Regions from separate parts of the Reinekea thalattae genome, predicted to be linked through region 2. Evidence: riboswitches for the same ligand, from Rfam matches in the RefSeq annotation. Region 2 holds a riboswitch; the other holds the start of a gene.
The links. Region 2 has a riboswitch for thiamine pyrophosphate ahead of thiD (bifunctional hydroxymethylpyrimidine kinase/phosphomethylpyrimidine kinase). Riboswitches for the same ligand answer to the same signal wherever they lie in the genome.
Positions count from the first base shown of each region.

Region 1: it holds a riboswitch for thiamine pyrophosphate, as region 2 does, so the genes downstream of both, thiS (sulfur carrier protein ThiS) here and thiD (bifunctional hydroxymethylpyrimidine kinase/phosphomethylpyrimidine kinase) in region 2, are expected to answer to the same signal.

Region 1 is NZ_VKAD01000002.1:257,546-265,053, reverse strand. It holds gene FME95_RS11510 (carbohydrate ABC transporter permease) at 1-206, shown strand, start outside; gene FME95_RS11505 (ABC transporter ATP-binding protein) at 243-1,355, shown strand; gene FME95_RS11500 (GntR family transcriptional regulator) at 1,394-2,149, shown strand; gene thiH (2-iminoacetate synthase ThiH) at 2,176-3,363, opposite strand; gene FME95_RS11490 (thiazole synthase) at 3,360-4,133, opposite strand; gene thiS (sulfur carrier protein ThiS) at 4,136-4,336, opposite strand; TPP riboswitch at 4,547-4,677, opposite strand; gene FME95_RS11480 (LysR family transcriptional regulator) at 4,752-5,642, opposite strand; gene FME95_RS11475 (SDR family oxidoreductase) at 5,823-6,593, shown strand; gene FME95_RS11470 (bifunctional diguanylate cyclase/phosphodiesterase) at 6,910-7,508, shown strand, end outside.
Region 2 is NZ_VKAD01000001.1:1,945,773-1,953,280, reverse strand. It holds gene putA (bifunctional proline dehydrogenase/L-glutamate gamma-semialdehyde dehydrogenase PutA) at 1-2,992, shown strand, start outside; gene FME95_RS08890 (nucleoid-associated protein) at 3,157-4,161, shown strand; TPP riboswitch at 4,225-4,387, shown strand; gene thiD (bifunctional hydroxymethylpyrimidine kinase/phosphomethylpyrimidine kinase) at 4,452-5,282, shown strand; gene FME95_RS08880 (thiamine phosphate synthase) at 5,288-5,905, shown strand; gene tenA (thiaminase II) at 5,967-6,665, shown strand; gene FME95_RS08870 (sodium:solute symporter family transporter) at 6,730-7,508, shown strand, end outside.

The sequences.
Region 1 (7,508 bases), on a different contig from region 2:
ACGATTTATGGTTCCCACTCATTTTAGCGCCAGGTGAAAATACACGAACCATTACGCTCGGAGTTCAACAGTTTGTTGGCCAATATGTCACCAATTGGAATTCTGTTCTTTCCGCATTAACGCTGGCCATTGTTCCGGTGTTAATTCTGTACGTTATTTTCTCTAAGCAACTCATTCGAGGCCTAACCAGCGGCGCAGTGAAATAACTGCCAAACGCTAAGTGCCACAGAGGACTATTATTTATGGCTAGTTTAAAACTCAGCAACATTAAAAAAAGTTTTGGTAACGTCGATGTTTTACATGGCATCGATCTAGATATTAAGGACGGCGAGTTTGTTGTTCTTATTGGTGAATCTGGTTGCGGAAAATCGACACTACTTCGACTACTTTCAGGCCTAGAAGATATTACCGAGGGTGATTTATACATAGATGATGAGCGTGTAAATAACCACCCACCTGCAAAACGAAGCATCGCAATGGTATTTCAATCCTACGCGCTTTACCCCCATATGAACGTTCTTAAAAACATGGCATTTGGATTAAAGATATCAGGACAAAGTAAAGGCTATATCAAAGAAAAAGTCGTTGATGCCGCTAAAAAACTTAAGATTGACCACCTACTAGAACGATTACCTCGTGAACTTTCAGGTGGTCAGCGCCAACGAGTTGCGATTGGTCGAGCAATTGTACGTGACCCTAAAGTGTTTTTGTTTGATGAGCCGTTATCAAACTTAGATGCTTCGTTGCGTGGCCAAACTCGCGTCGAACTAGGGAAGTTGCATAAAGAGCTGGATGCAACCATTATTTATGTTACTCACGATCAAGTAGAGGCCATGACATTGGGTGACAAAATCGTTGTTATGAACCAAGGCCGTATAGAACAGGTAGGCACTCCTCTTACTTTGTATCACAGCCCTGAAACTCGTTTTGTAGCAAGCTTTATTGGCTCACCTAACATGAATTTCTTAAACGCAAAGCTGCATAAGTCTGATTCAAACATGAGCGAGCTACTGCTCGACTCAGGTTTAAAAATAACCGTCGCCATAAATGCTAGCAACCTTCAAACAGGAACTCCTCTGGAACTTGGCTTCCGCCCTGAACATATACAAATAGATCAGCCTGAGAATCAATTATCTGGCGTTATCACTCTAATTGAACAGCTGGGTGAATTATCCTATTTATACGTTAAAATAGCCGATCATCCTGAAGAAATTGTCCTAAAAGTTCCAGGAAACAAAGCCTTTAAATTCGGTGATGAAATAAAATTTGGTATTAGTGCTGAGAATCTTTATGTTTTTGATCAGTCAGGAAAGGCGTTACAACGAACACATAAAAGTCTCAATGAAAGCCAATAAAGTACTCTCAACCTAACGAGACTTATTTAGGATTTTAAATGCTTGAAGAGCGATTAGAACAACTGTTTGGAAGCCCTCTTAACCTTCGGCAGAAAGGCACGCCGCTTTACCTTTTGGTTAAGAAGGCGATTAATGCTCCGATACTCGACGGTCGACTCATTGGTGGTGATAACTTACCACCAGAGCGCGACCTCGCGCAGTACCTGAATGTCTCTCGTGTTACGATCAGACGCGCTATTGATGAGCTGGTCAAAGACGAGGTCCTCACTCAACGTCAAGGTGCTGGCACCTTTGTCAGTGAGCGTGTTGAGCAGCCACTCAATCATTTGCGTAGCTTCACCGAGATTATGCAAGATCGCGGCAAAAGCATCAGTTCAAAGTGGCTAGATCGATCGTTAGGCATGCCACGAGCAGAAGAACGAGCAGCCTTAAACTTGCAAGACGATGACCTAGTGGTCCGTTTTTATCGATTACGTTTTACCGATGGAAAACCCATGGCATTAGAACTGGCCAGTATTCCTAGCCAGTACATTCTTAATCCATTCGCCGTTGAAGGCTCACTCTATGCCTTACTCGACAAACAAGGTAAACGGCCTGTTAGAGCATTCCAACGCCTAAGAGCCATCAGCATCGATTCAGAACGTGCAAACCTGTTAAGCATTCCTGAATCCAGTGCCGTGCTGTATATAGAGCGAACCGGAGTCTGCGCCGAAAACTCTCCTGTGGAATTTACGCGATCTTGGTTCCCGGGAGACTCCTATGATTTTGTCGCTGAATTACAAAATACGCTATAGTTTATAACCAAAATTAGAAACGGCTACTAAGAAAAATAATGACTATCAGTAGCGATCAACATAAGCCCTTGTTGTTCTAAATTGGCTTTGATGTCATCGAGTTTTCGTTCATCGCTGACTTCAAATTGCTCCAGTGCCGTTGCAGCATCTTCTGCGTAGCCTCCTGGCTGAGTAATCGATTCGGCGCTCATGCTGGTGATACCCAAACGTGCAATGCCGTTGCGAAATTCTGGGGCTTCGCGGGTGCTTAAACCCAAATCCAGTTCGGCATCAAATAAGCGCCAGGCTAAAATTAATTGCAGTAATTCTCGGTCGCTAATGTGCAATGGGTTTTCTAATTCTCCGGCACATGGTCTAAGCCTTGGAAAGCTCATACCAAAACGTGCGGTCCAATATTTTTTTTGTAAATGGCGCAAGTGTAACGCGCACGCCAAACTGTCTTGTCGCCAATCAGTGAGGCCGATCAATATACCTAAATTAATTTTTAAAAAATCAGCATCGGCAGCACGCTCTGGAGCGTTTAGTCGATAAACCATATCTTGTTTTTTTCCGTGCCGGTGATGTTCGGCATAACTGGCTGGATTATAGGTTTCTTGATACAGACTGAGTGACTCAACGCCCTGCTTGCGCAACACGCCATACTCTTCAGTTGTGAGCGGCTGCACTTCAATAGCTAATTGACTGAATTTTGGTTTTAAACGTTTGACTGCGTTGCTTAGGTAATCAATCCCGACAGTTTTTTCGGCTTCTCCGGTCACTAACAAAACACTATCGAAACCGCGTTTTTTTAGTGCTTCGGCTTCGGCATCTATTTCATTGTTGTCTAAGGTTTTTCGGCGCAGTTTATTGTGAATACTAAAACCGCAATAGCTGCACCAATTCGAGCAGACATTACTCAAGTACAGCGGTGCGTAACTTTGAATAACATGACCAAACCGCTGCCGTGTTAAGCGTTGCGCTTTTTCTGCCATCTGTTCCAAATAAGGCTGCGCTTGCGGAGAAATTAACGCGGCAAAATCGTCAATTGATAAACGATCTTTTTGCAATGCTCGTTGCACTGCGGCATCGTCAACCTGTTTCAGCGGCGTTGCTAAGTCATCCCAACGTTGTTGCGACCAGCCGTTGGCAAAGTTTAGCTCGGTGCTAGTTTGAGTTCTTTTTCCGGTGCTGCTCTCGTTACTTTTTTTAGTGCTAATTTGAATACTTTGGCTCATGAGCTTGCCCCTAAAAAATCAGTCAACGGGCTGGAAGCGACAGCAGTTGCATTGCTCGATTGCGCACCCAAGCCAGCCTCGTAAGCTTGGCGACCGGTAATCACCGCCTGCTTAAAACAGGCCGCCATGGCAACCGGGTTTTGCGCACTGGCAATGGCGGTATTAACCAAGACAAAATCGACTCCCATTTCCATTGCCTGCATGGCATCAGAAGGCTTACCAATGCCAGCATCGACCACCACCGGCACGTTGGCTTGCTCAACAATCATCTGAATAAAATCACGTGTTAGTAAGCCCTTATTACTACCAATCGGCGCTGCTAGCGGCATCACGGCGGCACTGCCTGCCTCTTCTAAACGCTTAGCCAATACTGGATCCGCATGCATGTATGGCATGACGTGAAAACCCAACTCAACCAACTGTTCGGTGGCCTTTAACGTTTCGATTGGGTCTGGCATTAAATAACGCGGATCAGGGTGAATTTCCAACTTGACCCAACGTGTACCGGTTGCCGAGTGTGCAAGCTTGGCAGCAAAAACCGCCTCTTCTGCGTTGCGCGCGCCGCTGGTATTTGGCAATAGCTGAATGCCAGCTTCGATTAACGGCGTAACAATCGGATCAGTTTTTTCATTCGGGTTAACGCGACGCATCGCCAAAGTAACTAATTCGCTGCCACTGGCTTTAACCGCCTCGACCATCACTTGGCTCGAAGAAAACTTGCCCGTGCCCAACAGCAGTCGGGAATTAAATGTTTTGTCTGCAATTTTCATCTTCAACCACCTGCAATCAATTTAAATACAACCAACTCATCCTGATCTTTCAAGGTAATATCGGGCCATGTATCGGGTGGCAAAATTTCATTATTAACGGCGACCGCAACGCCCTGAGTTTCGATACACAATTGCTCCAAGGCAGCAATCAGTTGGCTATTATCAGCAACCGTTTGTGGCTCATCGTTCAATAAAATATTCATGACGTCACTCCCAAGATTGGAAAGCTGAAGCGATGCAATGCTCGACAACGAATGCAACAAATACAGGTAAAAAGCTGTGTTAAAAAATTACAGTGGCAGAGCTGAATATTTTTTAGAAAAGGAGGACTCAATGAGAGGTGCATGCAAAGCTCCAATAGAAAAATAACGTCGGAGCCTCACTAGGTGAGAAATGTGGACAAAAAAAGCTATGTAGGCGATTCTCTTGTTTCCTTCGCAGGTATTAGCCTGATCAGGTTCCACGGATCCCGCAGTGTTTGACGTTACAGGGTAACAACCAAACGGTGCGATCTCAGCTCTTTCGAGCACTCCGACAAGTGCGCCTAAATTAAAACAAGCGGCATTTAGATGCAACCGCGTTTTGTTATTTAACCGCCAAACAAAACCATTATCAGGTTTAATCTAACGAGCGAAAACGCTCAACCAACCAGTCGACAAAGACACGCGTGCGCGACGACAACTGCTTGTGATGTGTCATCAATGCCGAAACAGGCATGGCCGGCGGCGGAGTTGACGGTAGCAGTTCTACGAGACGATTCTCTTTTAGCTGCTGCTCAATTCGATAGCGAGGCACCTGAATAATGCCTAAGCCGGCAACCGCGGCTCCAGTGTAAAGATCGGCACCATTGACAAAAAGATCGGCTCGAAGGTTTACCGCGACAACCTGATTATCGACAACAAAATCTAGATCGGTTTGATGACCAAATTCATGCGAACTATAACCAACCGCCTGATGCGTCGATAATTGCTCAATGCTATTGGGGGTTCCAAATTTTGCTAGATAGTCTGGGCTGGCGACGGTTAGCTGCGGCATTTGCGCCAGCGGCCGCGCCACCAAAGTAGAATCCTGTAGTGTGCCTGCACGCAGAACGCAGTCGATCCCCTCACGTACTAAATCCACCAGACGATCATCTTCACCAATATGCAATTGGATGTCTGGGTAACGCGCAACAAAATCCGCTAAATAAGGCACAACAAAATGCTTCGCCAAGGTGCCTTGCAAATTAACACGTAATAAGCCTTTTGGGTTCTGCTCTAAAAAAGTCCGCTCAGTGTCTTCAAGCTCGGCAAGAATTTGTAGGCAGCGGCGATAATAATACTGCCCTTCTTGAGTCATTCTGACTTGCCGAGTGGTTCTTTGTAACAGCCGACTTCCAAGCCTCGCCTCCAAACGTTTTATCGTATTGGTCACCGTTGCGCGTGGTATCTGCAAGTCTTCCGCGGCTTGCGTAAAGCTATTGCGCTCAGCAATCCGCACAAATATCTGCATTTCCTGAAAACGATCCATAACCGCTCCATCATTTTAAAGTGCTGCTGCTATGCAAAGTGCCGTCGTTATGCAAAGCACCATTGTTGTTAAAAATGGAATAGTAATGACAATTTTAGGCTAATTATTAAAGCCACTCCAGCCAGTAACCTTCTTTTCCGTCAGATGGAAGACATTATTTTCATTACCGGAGGTCACCAAATGACACAGACTCAACCCCAGACTCAAACCACAACTACAACAGACCAACCGGTTGCCATCGTAACAGGGGCATCACGTGGCATTGGAGCACAAATTGCCCAACGCCTAGCCTACGATGGCTACCGAGTGGTGATTAATTACCAAGCCAATGCTCAGGCCGCCGACGCGCTTGTCGCTCAGATTGAAAAACAAGGCGGTAAAGCACTGGCGATTCAGGCAGACATATCCAACCCTGAGCAAGTTGACGCTCTGTTTGCTCAGACCAAACAAAGCTTTGGCCGCATTGACGCGCTCATCAATAACGCTGGCATTCTGCAAGTCACACCGATGGCCGAAACCAGTATTGAACAGCTGAACCGCGCCTTCGCAATCAATACCCAAGGCACCTTTTTAACTATGCAAGCTGCGTATAAAGAGATGGCAACAGGTGGTCGTATCATCAACCTGTCGAGCACAACCTTAGCGCTGAACATGCCAGGTTACGGACTCTATAACGGCACCAAAGCGGCAGTCGAAGCCTTTACTCGCATCTTTGCTAAAGAGATGCGCGGTAAAAACATTACGGTTAACGCCGTTGCACCGGGGCCGGTCTCGACCGAGCTGTTCTTGAACGGTAAAAGTGATGAGCAAATTGCACAGTTTTCCAAAATGCCACCGCTAGAGCGCTTAGGCCAACCAAGCGATATCGCCAATGTTATTTCCTTCCTTTGCTCTGCAGATGCAGGTTGGATAAACGGCCAAATCATTCGTGCCAACGGCGGGATCGGCTAGTTAGTAATCATACGAGATTCCTAACCTATGACGATTTGCAATGAACGACATTATTAGCCTGACTCGTCCTAAAATATAAGCCGCGATAAAGCGCGCTCATTAAGCTGTGATGAAGTCGTCATCCTGTACCTCGACGGCTTCATTTATTTGGTCGCTAAAGGCACGCGAACCATTGCTTTCTGGCGATTTAAAGAGCCTAAATATTTGATTTAAATACTGTTTTCTAAAAGCAGGAAATTATTATATTCATCGACTTGATATTGATCTAAATCAAGCCACACTGAATTAGGTATTTGCATGCTTTTCAGGAATTCCAGTGGCTTTAACCTTTATACCTAGAACGGTCCTAATCGGACTGCTATTTTTTGTCACCTACTATGCATTGGCATCGCTGTCGCTAATGCTCACTCGATCTGGCCATGCTATGGCATTGCTATGGTTGCCTAATATCGCCACCGGCCTGTTATTGATAAAACACGACCTTAAGCACTGGCCAGTCATTGCCATCGCTATCGCTGCCGGTAATTTTTTAGCTGACCTGCCTTACTCGTCCGACTTATTAAAAACATCATCCTTTGTTTGCGCTAACCTTTGCCAAGTTATGATTACTGGCTATTTTTGCCGGCAACATACCCGCTTTAATGAATTAATTAATGTACCGGAAGAATTTTTTAAAGCGATGGTGCTCTCTTGCCTTGTAGCACCGGCCATTGCCGGCGTTGTCATTTCAATTTTGTTTTACATGCAAGGTAATTACGATGTTTCTAACAGCTGGGCAAATTGGATGAATGCCAAACTCATTGGCGGTCTTAGTTTGTTTGGCTTCATGGTTTGCTGGCTTAATCTAGGCGCGAAACGTATTGCACAGGTATTAATTAGCCCAATCAGTGCCAGTATTTTTGCGGGCTCTGTCAT
Region 2 (7,508 bases):
GGTTATTCGTTCTGCGGTTAACTTGGCGATGAAAGAAATGGGTCGTCAATTTGTGCTGGGGCAAACCATTGAGTCGGCCATTAAACGAGCCAGCAAGCTGGAGAAAAAGGGCTACAGCTATTCTTACGACATGCTAGGCGAAGCGGCGAAAACTGAAACGGATGCACAGCGCCACTTGCAAGCTTACGTTGAAGCCATTCGTGCTGTTAGCTCAGAATGTACGGCTGCATCAACTCGAGAGAATCCAGCAATATCGCTAAAGTTATCGGCATTATTCCCCCGTTACGAAGTCGCTCAACGAACAAGAGTGTTAAACGAACTGGTGCCTCGATTAACCTCGTTAGCGTTACTGGCTAAAGAAGCAGGTATTGGGCTCACGGTAGACGCTGAAGAAGCAGATCGATTATTTCTGTCATTAGAGGTGTTCGAGCAGGTGTTAGCCAATCCTGAACTGGCCGATTGGGATGGCTTTGGTGTGGTGGTGCAAACCTATAGTCAGCGTGCTGGAGTTGTAATCGATACCCTTTACCAACTGGTGACTCAGTTAGATCGACACATATCTGTACGTTTGGTGAAGGGAGCCTATTGGGATGCCGAAGTTAAGCTGGCGCAAGTAAAAGGCATGACTGACTTTCCTGTGTTTACATCTAAAGCCGCCAGTGACGTTTCCTATATAGCCAATGCCAAACGCTTGCTGAGCATGACCGATCGATTTTACCCTCAGTTTGCAACGCACAATGCCCATACCGTTGCCACGATTTTGCATTTAGCTGAAGACAATAACGCTTATGAATTTCAGCGTTTACATGGCATGGGCGAACAGCTGTTTAATGTCGTCAAAGCACAAGAAGAGGTGCATTGCCGGATTTATGCGCCGGTCGGAGCTCATAAAGATTTACTGGCTTATTTAGTGCGTCGATTATTAGAAAATGGCGCTAACAGTTCATTCGTAAACCAAATGGCCGATGAAAATGTAAAGCCAGAAGTGGTTGCCGCCGATCCTTTTACTCGACTGATCGGCGATAGCCAGTTTAATAATTTGGCGGTAGGTAGTGAGTTGTTTTCACCACAACGACCTAACTCCAAGGGTTGGGATTTAACGCATCTGCCGACGTTAGAGGCGATAGAAGAGGCCCGGTCGCCGTTCCATCAAGCCCAGTGGCAAGCGGAACCTCTGTTAGCCGATAAAAAAACCACTAGCACGGCGGTCGTTAAGTTAACCAACCCAGCCAATGCTGATGATGTTTTGGGGCAAGCTGTTTTTGCTAATCAAGCCGATGTTGAGGTCGCCGTGAATAGCGCACAACCCTGGTCGGCTGAGGTTACTGAGCGAGCAAAAATTCTTAACAGAGTGGCGGATCTTTATGAGCAAAACTTTGGTGAGTTGTTTGCTTTGCTGTGCCGTGAAGCCGGTAAAACCCTGCCCGATGCCGTAGCAGAAGTACGTGAAGCGGTCGATTTTTTACGTTATTACGCAGCCAATGCTATTCAGGCCGAAGCGGTTGGTCATTTTGTTTGTATTTCACCGTGGAATTTTCCGTTGGCTATTTTTACCGGGCAAATTTCTGCGGCATTGGCGGCCGGTAATGCGGTGCTAGCAAAGCCTGCTGAGCAAGCCCCGCTAATTGCTTATCGCGCGGTGCAACTAATGCATGAAGCTGGCGTGCCTGTGGCGAGTATGCAGCTATTAATTGGCGGCGGTGACGTTGGTGCCATGCTAACGGCGCAGCCAAAAGTACAGGGTGTAACCTTTACTGGCTCGACCGAAACGGCTCAAAGTATTCGTCGTAATATGGCCGAAAATCTATCACCTGGCGCGCCATTAATTGCTGAAACCGGTGGCTTAAATGCGATGATCGTTGACAGTACTGCTCTGTTAGAACAGGCTGTCAGCGCCGTGATTGAAAGCGCCTTTCAATCGGCGGGTCAGCGCTGTTCGGCATTACGTTGCCTGTATGTACAAGCAGATATTCTCGATGAGTTTACCGAAATGTTGTTCGGAGCCATGGCGGAGTTAACACTGGGTGACCCGTGGCAGTTGAGTACCGATATTGGCCCAGTTATCGATGCAGAAGCACTGGCTAACATAGAAAGCGCTGTTGACAAAGCAGAGCAACAAGGGCGTTTGCTTAAGTTGATGCCAAGCTCGGATCAGGGAACCTTTATTGGCCCAGCGGTGATTCGAGTGGACTCTATTAGCGACATAGAAAAAGAAATTTTTGGCCCTGTCTTGCATATTGCTAGCTTTAAAAATCACCAGTTAGCGCAGGTTGTCGATGACATCAACGCGACTGGTTATGGCTTAACCTTTGGCGTGCAAACGCGTATCGATAATCGAGTGCAGTGGTTAAGTGAACACATTGAGGCTGGCAATATCTATGTTAATCGCAATCAGATTGGCGCGATTGTCGGAAGCCAGCCTTTTGGTGGTCATGGCTTGTCTGGTACCGGCCCTAAAGCGGGTGGACCAAATTACCTCAAGCGTTTTTATCGTAATGCGGTTGCAGAAACAGCGGCAACTGAATTACCTAAAAAGACAGCGCAAAGTACAGAAGCGTTGGCAGAATTGCAGCAAAAAATAGATCAGGCAACTGCCGAAACCTTTATCACACCAATGACATTACCGGGGCCGACGGGGGAATCAAACTGTCTAAGTTTTGTTGCCAAGCCTGCGGTGCTATGTCTTGGACCAAGTGTGGAGTTGGCAGAGCAACAGGCGCAGCAGGTTCGTCAATGCGGTGGTAAGGCGGTGGTCTGTGCGGGTTTAATCTACAGTGAACAGTTGCAAAAACTTGCAGGTTTTTCTGCCGTGATTTGGTGGGGCGACGCGACACAAGCACAGCAACTGGAAAAAGCCTTGGCAGCAATGCAAGGCGCACTGCGACCGTTGATTATTGGCCAGCCAGATATTGCCCATGTTGCTTATGAACGCCATGTTTGTATCGATACCACCGCCTCTGGTGGTAATACCGAGTTATTGGCTGGCGGTTAATGGTTAAGCCTGCTCATCAGTAGCCTCGTTTAGCTTAATACTTAAAGAGTGAGCACACAGCTTGCGTTAGCCGTCACGATTACAGGCTGACGCAAGCTGGTAACGCTGACAGATTGCATCAGGATTCGCTAGAATAGCGGCTGGTTATTTTTGTTTAGGTCGTTATGTCTATTAAACACGCAATTGCGCACCAATTGGTCTGCGCTTCTGAGTCAACACTGACTCTCCGTCCAGATTTATACCCGCTTGATGATTCGCTCAATACGCTGCTGGCACAAATTAAGAGTGCTTTTTTTAACCGTGCGAGCAAACAGTATGGCCAGTTCGATAACGCCAATGGCACGGTAAAAACCCTGCTTGAGCAGTGGTCATCGCAAGATTTGAGCTTTGCCGAATTGACCGTTCAGTGGTTAAAACAGCTAAGAATGGCGATTGAACAGGACGAGCAAGAAACCGAAGGCTATTGGTTTTTTGCCGAAGAAGAGACCGAACAGGATAGATTGCTTTGGTTTTTCCAGCTTAAACACAAGCACGGCATTAAGCTCAATAAATCGATAGACATAGAAGCCAGTAGCGTTATTGATTTTGCTAAATTAGGCTTTGGTGGCTGTATAGATTTAGCCGCCTTTGCTCAGCAAGAGCAAAAATACTTAACCATCAGTTTTGGCTTTGGCGACCGAGCGCTGCAAAGCAGTTTGGTCAATTTTATCGACTTTGTCGATACAGTAAATACCGCCGAAGATACCGAGCGATTTTTAGAAATCGTCAAAGCCTATAGCCAGTCTTTACCGCAAGAAGCCGGCGGAAATTATCGAAAAAAAGCACTGGAATACTGCGCCGAACAAGACAAATTGGGTGAGCTTGTTGTTGCCGATGAAATGGCCGAAGTGATCAAAGATCAAGTGCCGAGTCAGACAGAGCAAAGCCTAACAGACTTTATTGAAACCGAGCAGCCAGAGCTTAAAAAAGAGTTTATTCCTAACCGAAGTGCGCTTAAAAAATTCCAGCGTTATACCGGTAAAACTAAAGAAGTTTCTATCAGTTTCAGTAATGAAAACTTGGGTAAAACCATTCAGTTTGATCCAGATAATGAAACGCTGACAATCACGCATTTGCCGCCCAGTTTAGTTAAGCAGTTGCACTCGGCATTGCGCGATAACGAAGGCTAGAACAAAAAAAATTATAAAAAGATCGCTTGTAAAGACAGATTAAGTTTTTTATGCTGTTTTCAAAGCAGTCCGTCGGGGTGCCTAAATTAATTTAAAACAGCTAGCCTTTAAACAATATAGTTTTAAATGAGCTAGCGTTAAAATTAGTTAGGCTGAGAGATGCTCGCATCAACCCGGTGAACCTGATCCGATTAGTATCGGCGTAGGGAACGGATACGATTTTATGCAGCAATAATGCATCCTCTCGTGCACTCTTTTCCTATGTCGCTTAGTAAAACTTGGTGATGTAGATGACAAATTCTTCTCCTAATAATTCAACGCCCATAGCGCTCACTATTGCCGGTTCTGACAGCGGTGGTGGTGCCGGAATTCAAGCCGATCTGAAAGCCTTTTCTGCTAACGGTGCCTATGGCGCAAGTGTTATTACTGCCATTACTGCGCAAAATACTCAGGCGGTGACAGCGGTTCATCCGGTGCCGATTGATATTGTCAGCGCACAAATTAAAGCCGTGCTGGATGATCTCAATGTGCAAGCCATTAAGATCGGCATGCTGTTTTCTAGTGAGCTGGTTGCCGCAGTATTCGAGGCGTTAAAAGATTATCAGGGTTATCTGGTATTGGACCCGGTGATGATTGCAAAGTCTGGTGATGCCTTGCTGCAAGACGAGGCCATCGACGCCTTGAAAAGCCTGCTCATTCCACGAGCCAATCTTATTACCCCCAACTTTCCTGAAGCCAATGTATTGTTGAACTTGCCAGCACAGCAGGCTATTTCTGAGCAACAAATGCAACAGCATGCGCAATCATTGTTAGCGCTTGGCGCAGATGCGGTGTTGCTAAAAGGCGGTCATGGTGACGCAGATATTTGCCGTGATCTTCTACTCGGTCATGAGTTTGCTGCAAAGCTTTTTCAGGCGCCTCGCATTGCCACAAAAAACACGCACGGTACTGGCTGTACCTACTCTTCGAGCATTGCTGCTTGGTTAGCCAAAGGCGTTACGCTGCCGGAGGCTGTTGAGCGCGCTCATCGTTATTTGCATACCGCTATTGCCAAGGCCGATCAATTAACGGTCGGTAAAGGTCACGGCCCTGTTCATCATTTTCACGAAATTTGGCGGTAATCGAAATGAAAAAATTGGCTGCGTTCTACCCTATTTTTGATAACAGCGAATGGCTGCAACGTTTAGTGCCGCTCGGTATTGAATTGGTTCAGTTGCGAATTAAAGATCAGCCGATGTCGGTTGTGCGTGAACAGATTATTCAGGCTGAAAAAATTTGTCAGGAACATCAATGTGATTTGGTGATTAACGACTATTGGCAGCTCGCCATCGAGCTGGGTTGTCAGTGGCTGCACTTAGGCCAAGAAGATCTCGACAGCGCCGATCTTGCCGCAATAAAAAAGGCCGGCATTAAACTCGGCATCAGTACACACGATGAAGCCGAATTAGACCGAGCGTTGGCGTTGCAACCTGACTACATTGCCTTGGGCCCGGTTTATCCAACCATTTTAAAAAAAATGAAATGGCATCAACAGGGTTTAGAAAAGCTCACCGAGTGGCGTGAAAAAATTGGCGATATTCCATTGGTTGCCATTGGCGGCATGTCGGTCGATCGCGCTCAAGGCGCATTTGACGCAGGCGCAGATATTGTTTCTGCCGTGACTGATATTACGCTCAATGAAAACCCCGAGCAGCGTGTTAATGAGTGGCTCGAACGCTGTCGTCCTCAGCGCCAAAATTTATAATTTTTATTTATCTCTAAGTTACGAATAAAAAATCCCTTTAACGTTTTTAATGGCGATACATATGACAGATACGATTCCGAATTACGGTAAACATTTTTCCCTGTTACGTGCTGGCTGTAGTGAGCAATGGCAACAGTATATTGAGCACGACTTTGTCGCAGGTTTAGCCGACGGCAGCTTGCCAGAAAAATCATTCTTACAGTACATGATTCAAGATTACGTTTATCTGATGCATTACTCACGCGCTTGGGCGTTGGGTGTGGTTAAAGCTGAATGCCCAGAAGAGATGCGCCTCTGTGCCGCCACGGTCGACTCGTTGATTAACCATGAACTTTCGATTCACGTTAAAACCTGCGCCGCTCAAGGTATCAGCGAAGCAGAAATTTACGACGCTAAAGAAGAACTCGAAACCATCGCCTACACCCGTTATGTGCTCGACTCTGGCTTGCAAGGCGACTTTTTAGATTTGGTGCTGGCGTTGGCGCCCTGTGCCTTTGGCTATGGTGAAATCGGCTTGCGCCTTAAGCCTTACGCGGTGGCAGGCAACCCCTATAAAGATTGGATCGATATTTACAGCGGTGAGCAATATCAACAGGCCTGCGTTGATATCGGCCATCTGTTAGATCTTGCCATTGCCCGTCGTGTCGGTGATGCGCCTGAGCAAAGTCCAAGATGGCAACAGATGCAGCAACGTTTTACGACCGCAACAGAACTGGAAGCTCAGTTTTGGTCCATGGGTTTGCGAGCAGGTCGCTCGTAACCGTGATTAAATTTTAATTAGCAATCGATTAGCTACTAACTGATTTTATTAAATAGGAAACCCAATGCTTACCAACCTTAGTGCCATTATTTGGCTTAGTCTTTTTTCAGTATTTTTTGCGCTCGCAGGCCTGTTATTTGCGCGCCGCCAACCATCTAACCTAGAAGATTTTATTATTGCGCGAAACAGCCAAACTGGTAGCGCAACGCTGCTCACATTATTGGCGACAACGCTTGGCACCTGGGTTTTATTTGGCCCTGCTGAGCTGGCAACTTGGGGAGGCATCAGTGGTGTTATTGGTTATGCCTTAGGCGTATTAGTGCCGGGCCTTGTGATGATTCCATTGGGTAAGCGTATTCGTCAGTTGATGCCTAATGGCCATACGCTGACCGAATTTGTTTATGCGCGTTATGGCCGTGGCGTTTACCTGTTTGTCTTGGCGATTATGTTGTTTTATTTGTTTATCGGTTTAGCTGCGGGCTTAACTGGTATTGCTCAAATTGTTGCGCTAATTGCGCCAGTGCCATTATGGCTGACAGCCAGTATCGTGATCGTTGCAACCCTGCTTTACACCCTGTATGGCGGGCTTAAAGTGTCGATCTTCACCGACCGATTACAGATGTTGATTATCCTGCCGTTTATCGTACTTGTTTTAGTGTTAGGTTGGTATGCGACTGGCGGTGCGGCACCGGTTGTCGAAGGTTTGCAGCAAAAGGCTGCGCATCTAATTAATCCATTCGAAAGCTCTGGTATCAAAGCGGGTATTACCTTCTTTTTAGCGGTGGCATTAACAGGCTTGTTTTATCAAGGCACATGGCAACGAGTGTTTGCAGCTAAAGACAG